4 regions of the Uliginosibacterium sediminicola genome follow, and region 4 is predicted to be linked to each of the others. Evidence: predicted binding sites of a transcription regulator. Region 4 holds the regulator's gene; each other region holds the start of a gene.
The links. The regulator sigma-54, encoded in region 4, starts transcription at its own class of promoters, with help from an activator protein. The targets are predictions, from matches to a motif close to TGGCACGCTTNCTGCTNA.

Region 1: a site for sigma-54 is predicted at 1,772-1,789, ahead of nifB (nitrogenase cofactor biosynthesis protein NifB). Genes of this name have one in related genera too.
Region 2: a site for sigma-54 is predicted at 1,749-1,766, ahead of amt (ammonium transporter). Genes of this name have one in related genera too.
Region 3: a site for sigma-54 is predicted at 1,725-1,742, ahead of ABDB84_RS03180 (ammonium transporter). Genes of this name have one in related genera too.

What each region holds. Positions count from the first base shown of each region.
Region 1 is NZ_JBDIVE010000010.1:95,246-98,423, reverse strand. Features, by position in the region: gene ABDB84_RS16405 (YfhL family 4Fe-4S dicluster ferredoxin) at 1-107, opposite strand, end outside; gene nifB (nitrogenase cofactor biosynthesis protein NifB) at 144-1,721, opposite strand; gene ABDB84_RS16395 (flavin monoamine oxidase family protein) at 2,016-3,178, opposite strand, start outside.
Region 2 is NZ_JBDIVE010000001.1:179,652-182,829, forward strand. Features, by position in the region: gene ABDB84_RS00880 (acetate/propionate family kinase) at 1-93, opposite strand, end outside; gene glmU (bifunctional UDP-N-acetylglucosamine diphosphorylase/glucosamine-1-phosphate N-acetyltransferase GlmU) at 276-1,634, shown strand; gene amt (ammonium transporter) at 1,829-3,178, shown strand, end outside.
Region 3 is NZ_JBDIVE010000001.1:670,140-673,317, reverse strand. Features, by position in the region: gene ABDB84_RS03185 (sensor histidine kinase) at 1-358, shown strand, start outside; gene ABDB84_RS03180 (ammonium transporter) at 488-1,693, opposite strand; gene ABDB84_RS03175 (methyl-accepting chemotaxis protein) at 2,036-3,025, shown strand; gene ABDB84_RS03170 (EAL domain-containing protein) at 3,066-3,178, shown strand, end outside.
Region 4 is NZ_JBDIVE010000001.1:433,325-436,502, forward strand. Features, by position in the region: gene ABDB84_RS02050 (PTS sugar transporter subunit IIA) at 1-426, opposite strand, end outside; gene hpf (ribosome hibernation-promoting factor, HPF/YfiA family) at 633-962, opposite strand; gene ABDB84_RS02060 (RNA polymerase factor sigma-54) at 974-2,476, opposite strand; gene lptB (LPS export ABC transporter ATP-binding protein) at 2,494-3,178, opposite strand, start outside.

The sequences.
Region 1 (3,178 bases), on a different contig from region 4:
GGGTCGATCACGAAAATGTTCTTCTTTTCGCTGATGGCGTCGTTGGGGCACTCGGGTTCGCAAGCCGAGCAGCCCGTACAGAGATCGGCAACAATGGTCAGGGACATGATGTTCTCCTCGGATCAGGAAAAAACCGCCGCGGCTCAGGCCGCGGCAGTGTAGGCACCTTGACGGATGGCAGCGTCGCCGCGGGCCACATGGACGATTTCACCGCTGGCGATGCGTGATGCATAGTCGGCAAACCAGGACAGCGCTGCCTTCTCGATGAACTCATCGACATAGCCATCGATCGGTTCGATGCCCGCCGATTTGAGTTCGTCCTTCGGGCAGGCACCGATCTTGGCTACCAGTACGGCATGGCAGTCATTGATCGCGCGCACCACCGAGGGCAGTTGCTCATCGTCGCCAAAGCCGCCCTGACAGTACTGGTCGACCCGACGGTGACCGACGAACAGCGCTTCCTTAGACGACACTTCAAAGATCTGGAATTCGGTGACGTGGCCGAAGTGTTCATTGACGCGGCCGCCACCCTTGGTGGCCACGGCAACCAGCACCTTGATGTTTTCGTCGAGCTCAATCTTCGCTTGCGAGGCCAGGGCTTCGACCTTGGCATCGTGCTGCGCCTGACGTTCGGCTTCGACCTTGTCCTGGTAGCTGCGGCGACGGTCAAGGTCGTAGACCACTTCCATCTCTTCGATCTTGTCGAGCGTGAATTCCTTGCTGCGATCTTCACCGAGCAGGCCGACGGCATCTGCGCGGCATTGACGGCAGTGACGCATCAGGTTGGCGCCGCCCATGCAGGCGTCCTGCACAGCCTTGAGCTCTTGCGCGGTCGGGCCACGCTGGCCGTTGAGGCCGAAGTAGGTGCCATGCTCGGGCTCGGAGATCAGCGGCATGATGTTGTGCAGGAATGCACCACGTGCCTTGACCGCCTTGTTCACCTCGATCATGTGTTCGTCATTGATGCCGGGGATCAGCACCGAGTTGATCTTGGTCAGCACACCGCGTGCGGTGAGCATTTCCAGACCCTTCATCTGCTGTTCGTGCAGGATCTTAGCGGCTTCGTAGCCGGTGACACGCTTGTGGTTCCAGAAGATCCACGGATAGATCTTCTCGCCCACCGCCGGGTCCACCATGTTGATGGTGATGGTCACGTGGTCGATGTTGTACTTGCAGATTTCATCGACCAGTTCGGGCAGCGCCAGACCATTGGTCGACAAGCACAGCTTGATGTCCGGAGCCTGCTCTTGCAGCATCTTGAAGGTCGCGAAGGTCTTGGTCGGGCTGGCCAGCGAATCGCCGGGGCCGGCGATGCCGAGCACCGTCATTTGCGGGATTTCGCTGGCGACCGCGACGACCTTCTTCACCGCTTGTTCGGGCGTGAGCTTTTGCGACACGACACCGGGGCGCGATTCATTGGAGCAGTCGTACTTGCGATTGCAGTAATTGCACTGGATGTTGCAGGCCGGCGCCACCGCCACATGCATGCGTGCATAGTGGTGGTGAGCCTCCTCGGAGTAACAGGGGTGGTTCTTGACCTTGTCCCAGATTTCTTGCGGCATATCATCGGGACCACCCGAGGAACCGCAACTTGCCTTGCCTTCACCGCCATGTGTGCCACAGCCGCCACCCGGCGCCGGCGTTTCGATGGGGGTGGCCAGCGCGTTGTGACTGGATTTCAGATCGGCAATGCTGACGTAGCTCGCTGTTGCACTTTGCATGACGTACTCCTTGATCTTCTTGGGGCTCTGCGGGGGCTGGCGCAAGGTAATTAGCGAGTTCCGTGCCAAATCTGTTTTCTTATATTTTTCATTAACTTGCGAGTCTTTCCAGGATCTTTTCCGGAAGGCATAAAACCTACGCTTGCGACAATCCACACAAACAATGACGCACTGCACTTCCGCCACAAATCCGACAATGGCGAGCCGGAAAATCTGATCTTTGCCTGATCCAGATCAAAAAAATGGCGATCCGCTTGCGCAGGATCGCCATCCGCACTCACTTACGGAAATCGTTCAGCTCAGGGCTGTCTTCAAAGCCGGCGCAGAGAACGCCGTGTCAGACAACATGCGTTCATTGACCGCCAATGCAAACTCGCGCCAGGCCGCCGCCAGATCACGGCGTATGCCTTGCAGATACTCGGCATCGGGGTCGTGCTCAGCCGGGAAATTGGAGATCGCACAGGAGGTGGCGTTGTGCGTCACCGCCGCCGTCAGCAAGGCATCGCTGAAGCCGACAAAGCTCTGCAGCAGCGCAGGCGTCAGCGCCGAGCGGCCTTTTTCAACAGCCACCTCGCGCGTCTCGAAGGGCAAGCCGGCGAGCTGCTGCAGCGCAGTCGCGTAGAGTTTCTCGACCACGTCGATGACCACGCGCTGGGTGATCTGCTCGTATTGCTGGGTCGACAGCGCACGCGTCAGGCCCTGCTTGTAAGCGGCAATCGCCGCCTCACGCTGCGCCGCCACCCAGGTTGCAAATTGATTCAGGCATTGCTCGTTATTGCTCGTATGCATGATCGTCAGCACCTTGTCGCCCAGCGGCCGCTCACCCGCCAGTTGTTGCCAGACGCGGGCTGCCGCATCCAGCGCGCCTTCGAGATAGCCCGCGCCCAGGCTCGCTGTCTCGCTGCCCGCCAGATGCAGCTTGCCGTCCCAATAGGGCTCAGCCAGGGCCGCGACAGCATCCTCGGGATGCTCGTTGCGGCCGGCCGCATCAAGCGCACTGCAGGTAAAGCCTTCATCGGCCCAGTCACGCAAATGCAGCTCGGCATCATCTGCCGCCGCCGGGCCATATAGCTGGGCGAACTGGCTGCTTGCCATCATCGGCAACACGGCTTTGTAGGCTTTGCGCACCGAGGGCGGCAGACAGAAAAAGCCACCCAACGCGCCGCCCTCACCCGCCACCGGTGAGGCATCGAAGATCTCGCCCAGCACTGCCTGCGCATGGGTGACGAAGGCATTGCCGGACAAGCCGGCGTCACGCCAGAACGCGCTGTCAAACGCCGCCAGCGCCTTGGCCTGGGCCGACATCCAGGTCGGCGTCGCGCGCAGCGTTTCAGTCAGGCCGGCAGCGAGCGCCGGCACAAAGGCAATGCGCTCATCGACCAGCCGTGGCGGCATCGCCAGCACCACATGGCGCGCCGACAGCACCACGGTCTCGGCGCCGGTCCAGCAATGCGCTT
Region 2 (3,178 bases), 250 kb from region 4:
GAAGATGGACGGAGCGCCTTCGGTCAAGGGCGTCTCGAACATTGCGAATTTCAGGCTGGAAGAGCCCGCATTGATCACCAGTAGCGCTTTCATCAAAACCTCGAAACCTGTGAGCCGGGTTTCGCCGACATGGCAACCCGGGCATGATTCATTGTAGCTATCGTAAACCCTAGCAATCATGACACGAATCAAAGTACGCGGCAGTGCAGCACGGCACAGGCGCCACGCTGCGCGGTGATAAGATTGCGCGCTCGACGTCGCCAGCGGATCCGTTCATGCAGGTCATCATTCTCGCAGCAGGTCAGGGCAAGCGCATGCACTCGCGCCTGCCCAAAGTCCTTCAACCGATTGCCGGGCAAGCCATGCTCAAGCATGTCATCAATACAGCCCGCGCACTGCAGCCGGAGAGCATCTGCGTGGTCTTCGGTCACGGTGGCGATCAGGTGCGCGCAGCCCTGCCCGATGCCGACCTCGCCTGGGCCGAACAGGCGCAGCAGCTGGGCACCGGCCATGCCGTGCAGCAAGCCATGCCGCACATCGCCGACCACGGCCTTGCGCTGATCCTCTACGGCGACGTGCCGCTGACGCGCGCGGACACCCTGAGCGGACTGGTGCAGGCCAGCGCTGGCGAACATCTGGCCCTGCTCACCGTCACCCTCGAAGAACCCAAAGGTTATGGCCGCATCGTGCGCGACGATGCCGGCAAGGTGTTGGCCATCGTCGAGGAGAAAGACGCCAGCCCGGCGCAGCGCGAGATATGCGAAGTCAATACCGGCATCCTCTGCGTGCCGGTCGCCAGACTACGCGGCTGGCTGGCGCGTCTGTCGAACAACAACGCGCAGGGCGAGTACTACCTCACCGACATCATCGCCATGGCGGTGGCCGATGGCGTGCAGGTCAAAACCTCGCAACCGGCAGCGGTTTGGGAGACGCTGGGCGTCAACAACAAGCAGCAGCTTGCCGAGCTGGAACGCATCCACCAGCGCAACATCGCCAATCGATTGCTCGAAGGTGGCGTGACCCTGATCGACCCGGCGCGCATCGACGTGCGCGGCGAGCTGCGCTGCGCCAACGATGTCGAGATCGATGTCGGTTGCATTTTCGAAGGCACGGTCGAACTGGGCGAAGGCGTGCGCATCGGCGCCTACTGCGTGCTGCGCAATGTCAGCATCGCCGCCGGCACCCAGCTCTCGCCCTTCTGCCACCTCGACGGCGCGCAGGTCGACACGCATTGCAGCATCGGCCCCTTCGCCCGCCTGCGCCCCGGCACCCAGCTGGGTCAGGATGTGCATGTCGGCAATTTCGTGGAGATCAAGAACAGCCACCTGGGCGACGGCACCAAGGCTGGCCATCTGGCCTATGTCGGTGATGCCGAGGTCGGCCGCGAGGTCAATATCGGCGCCGGCGTGATCACCGCCAATTATGACGGCGTCAACAAGCACCGCACCCTCATCGGCGACCAGGCCTTCATCGGCTCGGATTCGCAACTGATTGCGCCAGTCAGCATTGGCGAGGGCGCCTTTATCGCAGCCGGTTCGACCATCTCGCGCAATGCGCCCGAGAAGGAATTGACCCTGTCACGCGCACGCCAGGTCACCCTGCCCGGCTGGAAGCGCCCGGTCAAAAAGAGCTAAGCCCTCAAGGCAGCGGGCACCGGCCGCGTGCATGGCACGCACCCGCTGCACCTTGTCCGCCAGGGCAAGCCAATAAATCCGGGCAAAACAGCACACTCCCGTCAAACCTGAGCGTGGCTTGCTTGTTGCTTGAACACCCCGCCCCAATTCAGCGCGCGCGCTCCGGGGATGGCTTCTTGCAAACGAGGATAGTGATGCTCAGATTGATCCGCTTGTTCGTGCTGATGTGCGCCGCTCTCAGCGGCATCGCATCGGCCGCCAGTTTTCCCGTATCCCGCATCAACTTCGAGAGTGGCAAAGCCGAGCTGACGCTCGAAGCGATGAGCACGCTGAGCAGCCTCGCGGTCTATCTGGCGCAAACGCCGAGCGCCGAAGTCAGCATGTTCAGCTATGCCGCCGACAATGGCAGCGACAGCCTCAACCTGGCACAGCTGCGCGCCGCCAGCATCCGCAACAGCCTCAGCGCAGCCGGCATCAAAGAGCCGCGCGTCAATCTGGTCGTCAATGCCATGGAGGCCGGTGGCAGCGGCGCGGATCAGGTCGAACTCTCCGCCGCACCGGCGGCCAGCGCGCCCGACACCGCGGCGGCGACACCAGCCCTGCCCGACCCCGAAACGCTCAGCGCGCCAGGCACCGTGAACAAGGAGCGCATCAATACCGGCGACACGGCCTGGATGCTCTGCGCCACGGCCCTCGTCCTGCTGATGACGATTCCCGGTCTGGCACTGTTCTACGCCGGCATGGTGCGCAAGAAGAATGTGTTGGCAACGATGATGCAAAGCCTCGCCATCACCTGCCTGGTCACCGTGCTGTGGTGGGCCTGCGGCTACAGCCTGAGCTTCACGCCGGGCAGCGGCCCGTACCTGGGCGGCTACACCCGCGTGATGATGGATGGCCTGGTCTTCATCAAGGATGCCGGGCGTCTGTCGGTCTCGCATCTGGCGCCAAATATCCCCGAGTCGGTGTACGCGATGTACCAGCTGACCTTCGCCATCATCACCCCGGCGCTGATCTGCGGCGCCTTTGCCGAACGCATGAAGTTCTCAGCGATGCTGTGGTTCATGCTGCTGTGGTCGGTGCTGGTCTACGCGCCAGTGGCCCACTGGATGTGGGAGCCCTCGGGCTGGCTGGCCACCATGGGCATGCTCGATTTTGCCGGCGGTACGGTGGTGCACGTCAATGCCGGCATCGCCGCGCTGGCCTGTGTCATTGTCATGGGGCCGCGCCTGGGCTATGGGCGCGAATCGATGGCGCCGCACAACCTGGGCCTGACCATCACCGGCGCCGCCCTGCTGTGGGTCGGCTGGTTCGGCTTCAACGCCGGCTCTGCCGTCGCCGCCGACGGGCGCGCGGGCATGGCCATGCTGGCGACCCAGCTGGCCACCGCATCGGCCGCCCTGAGCTGGATGCTGGTCGAATGGATACTCAATCGCAAGCCGACCGTGCTGGGCATGGCCACCGGCGCCGTAGCGGGTCTGGTGACCATCACGCCGGCCTCCGGCTTCGTCGACCCGACGGCAGCGCTGATCATCGGCGCGCTCGGC
Region 3 (3,178 bases), 240 kb from region 4:
CCTGACCAGTCAGGGGTTGAGCAGACATCTGCGCCCGGAAATCTTCGACGAAATCCTCTGCATCATCGGTGAAGCGCTGTTCAATGCCGCCAAGCATGCCGCTGCCGAGAATGTGACGGTGGACATCCACTACGCGCGTCAATGCTTGACGATCACGATCAGCGATGACGGTTTCGGGCTCACCGAGGCGATTGCCGAGCAGGCCCTGCAGTCCGGCCATTTCGGCTTGCTTGGCATGCGCGAACGTGCCAAAGGCATTGACGCGCAGTTGCAGATCGAGGGGCAGCATGGCCTGGGCACACGCATTTCTCTGCGCATCAAAGCCAGCGTCGCCTACACCGCTCAGCACGCTGCGTGAGTAGCTGAACTGCACGACTGCTCAGCCAAAAAGAAAGGCCCCGCGAACGCGTGTTGCGGGGCCTGGCTTTGTGTGCCGAATCCTGCGGAACAACACGCCCGACAGACTTATTGTTCCCTGCCAGGCTGTTCAGCTGTTCGTCTCACGCTCCGGCGTCGCCGTGATGCGATGGATTGTGATGTCAGCGCCTTCAAATTCTTCCTCCGCGCTGAGGCGGATGCCGACGGTGGCGCGCAGGGCGCCGTAGATCACGCCGCCGCCGATGAGGGCGATGAGGATGCCGGCGAGGGTGCCGATCAGTTGGCTGGCGAAGCTGACGCCGCCGAGTCCGCCCAGCGCGCTGCTGCCGAAGATGCCGGCGGCGATGCCGCCCCAGGCGCCGCAGAGGCCGTGCAGGGGCCACACGCCGAGCACGTCGTCGATCTTCCAGCGGTTCTGCGTCAGCGTGAACATCTGCACGAACAGCACGCCGGCGACGGCGCCGACGGCCAGGGCGCCGAGCGGATGCATGATGTCCGAACCGGCGCAGACGGCAACCAGGCCGGCCAGCGGGCCGTTGTGCACGAAGCCGGGGTCATTGCGGCCGAGCAGCAGGGCGGCGAGGGTGCCACCGACCATGGCCATCAGCGAGTTGAGGGCGACCAGGCCGGTGATGGCCGAGAGCTTTTGCGCGCTCATCACATTGAAGCCGAACCAGCCGACGATCAGGATCCAGGCGCCCAGCGCGAGGAACGGGATGTTCGAGGGCGGGTGCGCAGCGGCGATGGCGCCTTCCTTGTTGTAGCGGCCACGGCGCGCGCCAAGCAGCAGCACGGCAGTCAGTGCAACCCAGCCACCGACGGCGTGCACCACCACGCTGCCGGCGAAGTCGTGGAATTTCGCACCGAAGCTCTGCAGCAGCCAGGCTTGCAGGCCGAGCTGGTCGTTCCAGGCGATGCCTTCAAAGAAGGGGTAGACCAGGCCGACCAGCAGCGCGGTGGCGGCCAGCTGCGGCGCAAAGCGCGCACGCTCGGCAATGCCGCCGGAGATGATGGCCGGAATCGCCGCCGCAAAGGTGAGCAGGAAGAAGAACTTCACCAGCTCGTAACCGCTGTTGAGCGCCAGGCTTTGCGCGCTGACCATGAAATGCACGCCGTAGGCGATGCCGTAGCCGACGAAGAAGTAGGCGAGGGTCGACACACAGAAGTCGACGAGGATCTTGACCAGGGCATTGACCTGGTTTTTCTTGCGAACCGTTCCGAGCTCCAGAAAGGCAAAGCCCGCATGCATCGATAACACCATGATGGCGCCAAGCAGGATGAAAAGAACGTCACTGGTGGTCTTGATTTGTTCCATGAAAACTCCGTATTGCACAGTGACGGAGCAGAAAGCACAAAACGCACCAGTTATGTGCCTATACAAAACAATGGTTTGCGTGATTTGTGCCAGATTGATGCCTTTGTTTGTCCTATTTGTGTGCGGCCCGTGCTTCGTGTTGGCACTGTGGTGGTGCATTGCCTTGCTGCTGCACCGCTAGCTGGCGCGTTCTACGGGAGGCGTCGGGCGCGCCGCCCGCGTGCAGCTCAAGTCCCCTCTAAACATGTCGATACCAGTTAACAGTTGCGAGGGCGCATGCCTATGTCCTCGTCGGGGAGGTTTCGCGGTTCGGCTCAAGCTCACAAAATCCGGGGGTACACAATGCAAGATCAGTCCAGTTTTCTGCCACGCATCCTGATCGCTGTCGCGCAGTGCGCGCTGGTGTTGGCGGCTGCACTGCTGGGCAGCGCCACGGTTGGCTGGCTGGCCTGTGCGGTGGTTTGTCTCGGCGCGGTCGCGTTGGTCGTGCTGGGCGGCCAGTCTGCTGGGCGTGGCGAGGATCAGGCGGCGCTGCTGCAGCGCTTGCAGGGTGCAGGCGTGCGCGTGGCTGCGGATCTGCCGCAAACCCTGGATGCGGTGCTGACGCGCATTCGCAGTCTGGAGTCGGAACTGCAGGCGGCGCAGGCTGAGGCGCGCCAAGCACGCAGCAGCGCCCAGGCGCAGCTGCAGGCGCCGGCCGGGCCGTCGCTGGAGCCGGTGCGTTCGATTGCGCGCGCGCTGCACGAATCGCTGGACGCCATTCTGGAACACACGGCGGAAGCCGGCCGCCTGGCGGCGCAGTCCGCCGGCAAGGTGACGGAGACCGAGACGGCCGTGCAGGGCGCGGCCAGCGCGGTCGAAGAGCTGACTCAGTACACCCAGCAGATCAATGGTGTGTTTGCCGATCTCAGCAAGGAGTCCGAGCGGATCGGCAAGATCGTGGTGAGCATTCAGGAGATTGCCAGCCAGACCAATCTGCTGGCCCTCAATGCGGCCATCGAGGCGGCGCGTGCGGGCGAATCCGGTCGTGGTTTTGCGGTGGTGGCGGACGAAGTGCGCAAGCTGGCCGAGCGTGCGGCGGTGTCGAGCACCGAGATCGGGCAGATTGCCTCACGTCTGCAAAGTACCGCCAAGGATGCCTCCGGCAGCGTGGCCGCCGCCGACGAAAGCACGCGCCAGGGCGCCGCGATGATCCGCAGCGCCACGCAGGTGATGGAAGACATCAAGGCAGCCCAGCCGGTGCGTGCCGAGGTGGTGCGCAAGGCGCGCGAGCAGATGGAAACGCAAAAACATCTGTGCGAGAAGATCGAGGCAGCTTTGGCGGCGCTTTGAACCCGCTGCCCTTGGCAGTCTGATCAGTGAGGGATTCAACATGGCCAAGCCGCCCGAGCACGACAATCTACCCTGCGGACAATGCATTGAACGCATTGAGCTGGGGTTCGATTTCACGATGGCTTTCCAGCCCATTGTGAACTGTGCTGCGCG
Region 4 (3,178 bases):
GAGTGCGGCTGCATCGGGCGCGCTTGCCAGCGCTTCGCGGAAATCGCGGTCGCTGAACATGGTGGCCAGTTCGGAGAGCAGCTGCAAATGACTTTCGTTGGCCTGCTCGGGCACCAGCATGACGAAGATCAGGCCGACCGGCTTGCCGTCGGGCGCGTCAAAGGGAATCGGCTGGGCCATGCGCACGAAGGCGCCCAGAGGCTCCTTGAGTCCCTTGATGCGGCCATGAGGAATCGCAACACCCTGGCCGAGGCCAGTGGAACAGAGCTTTTCGCGCTGCAAGAGCGCATCACCAACGCGCTTGGCGGCGATGCCGGCGCGCGTTTCAAACATCCGGGCAGCGGCTGTGAACACAGCGGCTTTGTCAGACACCGGACTGTCGAGCACAACACTGTCCGGGATCAGGATCTTGGAAATCAGATTCATGGGGCGAGGTCGGCCACGTGCGCTGCGCAAAAATACGAAGTGTGATCAAACCCGATACGCCATGCCTTGGGAGCGATTGTTAAGCCCGCATGACGCCGCTTTGACGCGCAGATTATATGCCTGGGATTTTCGGCTGGTCGAGAATATCTTTCCCGCTGCGCGGAAAAGTTTGCAGCCCCTCCGCGCGCGGCGGAGGGGCGCGGGAATCAGCTCTCTACAGCGGGCTGATGGTACTTGACGGCCTCACGGCCATGATCGGAGGTCTTTTCCTTGTGCTTGACGACTTGCCGGTCAAGCTTGTCGGTCACACTGTCGATGGCGGCGTAGAGGTCTTCGTCAACGCTTTCAACGAAGATCGTGCGGCCACGTACATGCACCGTCACTTCCGCTTTCTGCCTGAGCTTGTCCACAGAGAGGATCACGTGGGTGGCCGTGACATGCTCAAAGTGGCGAATCACCTTGTCCAGCTTGGCTGTGACGTAATCGCGAATGGACTCGGTCAATTCGAGATGATGGCCGGTGATATTGAGATTCATGAAGTGCTCCTTCAGATCGACTTGCGCTGACTGACCGGCGGGATATTGAGCGACTCACGGTATTTCGCAATCGTTCTGCGAGCCACCACAATGCCCTGCTGGCCCAACATTTCAGCAATCTTGGCGTCAGACAGCGGTTTTTTGCTGTCCTCACCTGCCACCATCTGACGAATCAGCGCGCGAATCGCCGTGGCGGAGCAGGCACCACCCGTGTCGGTAGACACATGACTGCCGAAAAAATACTTCAATTCAAAAATCCCGCGCGTTGACGCCAGGTACTTCTGCGTCGTCACGCGTGACACCGTCGATTCATGCAGTTCCAGCTCTTCGGCAATCTCGCGCAAGGTCAAGGGGCGCATGGCGACCTCGCCGTGATCGAAGAATTGCCTTTGTCTCTCCACGATAGCTTGTGACACGCGCAATATCGTGTCAAATCGTTGCTGAACGTTTTTGATCATCCATTTCGCTTCTTGCAGCTGCGTCGACAGCGATCCGTTGATGCCGCGGTTCTGTTGAAGAATATCGGCATAGACCCGATGAATCCTGAGCCTCGGCATCGCTTCGGGGTTCAGATTAGCGGTCCAGGCGCCACGGAATTTGCGCACGATCACATCCGGCACGATATAGCGCGCGTCCAGCGGCGCGAAGGCCGCGCCCGGATGCGGGTTGAGGCTACAGATGAGTTCGTGCGCGGCACGCAGCTGGTCGTCGTCACAGGACAGGCGGCGGCGGATCTTGACGAAATCGCGCGCACCCAGCAGTTCAAGACATTGTTCAACGATGTCGATGGCCAACTCGCGGGTCGGCGTCTTTTCGCGCGCCTTGAGCTGCAGCGCCAGGCACTCCTGCAAGCTGCGCGCGCCGATGCCGACCGGGTCGAAGTGCTGGACGTGGCGCAAGGCGGTGACCAGTTCTTCGAGCTCGACTTCCCACTCTTCGGGAATCAGCGGCAGCAGCTCTTCCAGCCCTTGCAGAAGCATGCCGTCTTCTTCGAGCGCCTCGATGATCAGGCGGACCAGGGCGCGGTCGCGATCCGGCAGGGGCATCAGCGCAAGCTGGCCTTCCAGATGGTCGCGCAGCGAGGTGGTCGCAGCCTGGAATTCCTGGAAGTCGGAGTCGTCGTCACCATCGTTGTTGCGCGTACCACTCGCTTCCGAACGCCACTCGGCGGCTTCGCCGATGTCGTCATCCGAGACCGAATCATAGGCTTCGGTGATGGTGTCGGGCATTTCGACCGTGGTCGCCGGCTCGAAATCCTGATCGCCATTGGCCAGATGCTCGCTGGTCTCGAAGGCCGCCGCAACGGCTTCGGCGGTCGGCATTTCGAGCACCGCCGGCGCGTCCCCGCCTTCCTCATCCGCACCTTCGCGTTCAAGCAAGGGGTTTTCGAGCAGCATGCGCTCGATCTCGACATTGAGTTCCAGCGTGGAGAGCTGCAACAGCTTGATCGATTGCTGAAGCTGCGGCGTCAGCGCGAGTTGCTGGGAAAGGCGGAGCTGGAGTGAGGGCTTCATCGGGTGCGTATCAACAACTACAGTCGGAAATGTTCGCCGAGATAAATCTGGCGCACCTGGTTATTTTGCACAATTTCCTGCGGCCGGCCACCGGCCAGCACCTCGCCGGCATTGATGATCCAGGCGTGGTCACAGATCCCCAATGTCTCACGCACATTGTGGTCGGTAATCAGCACACCGATGCCACGCGCCTTGAGAAAACCGATGATCTTCTGGATGTCGATCACGGCAATCGGGTCCACGCCGGCAAAGGGTTCGTCGAGGAGAATCAGTTTGGGTTGCGAGGCCAGCGCACGGGCGATCTCCACCCGCCGCCGCTCGCCGCCGGACAATGCGATGGAGTCGGCGTTCTTCAGATGGCCGATGTTCAGCTCGTGCAGCAGGGAATCGAGGCGCGCCTCCTGCTCCTTGCGCGAGAGCTTTTGCAGCTCCAGCACGGCGAGGATGTTCTCGGCCACGGTGAGCTTGCGGAAAACCGAGTTTTCCTGCGGCAAATAAGACAAACCCATCTGTGCACGGCGGTGCATGGGCAGATGGGTGATTTCGGTGGCGTCCAGATAGATATGGCCGCCGTCGGCCTTGACCAGGCCGACGATGGTGTAGAAGCAAGTCGTCTTGCCCGCACCATTGGGACCCAGCAAGCCTACCACCTCGCCGCTGCCGACCTGGAAGGACACGTCCTTCACCACGGTACGCGATTTG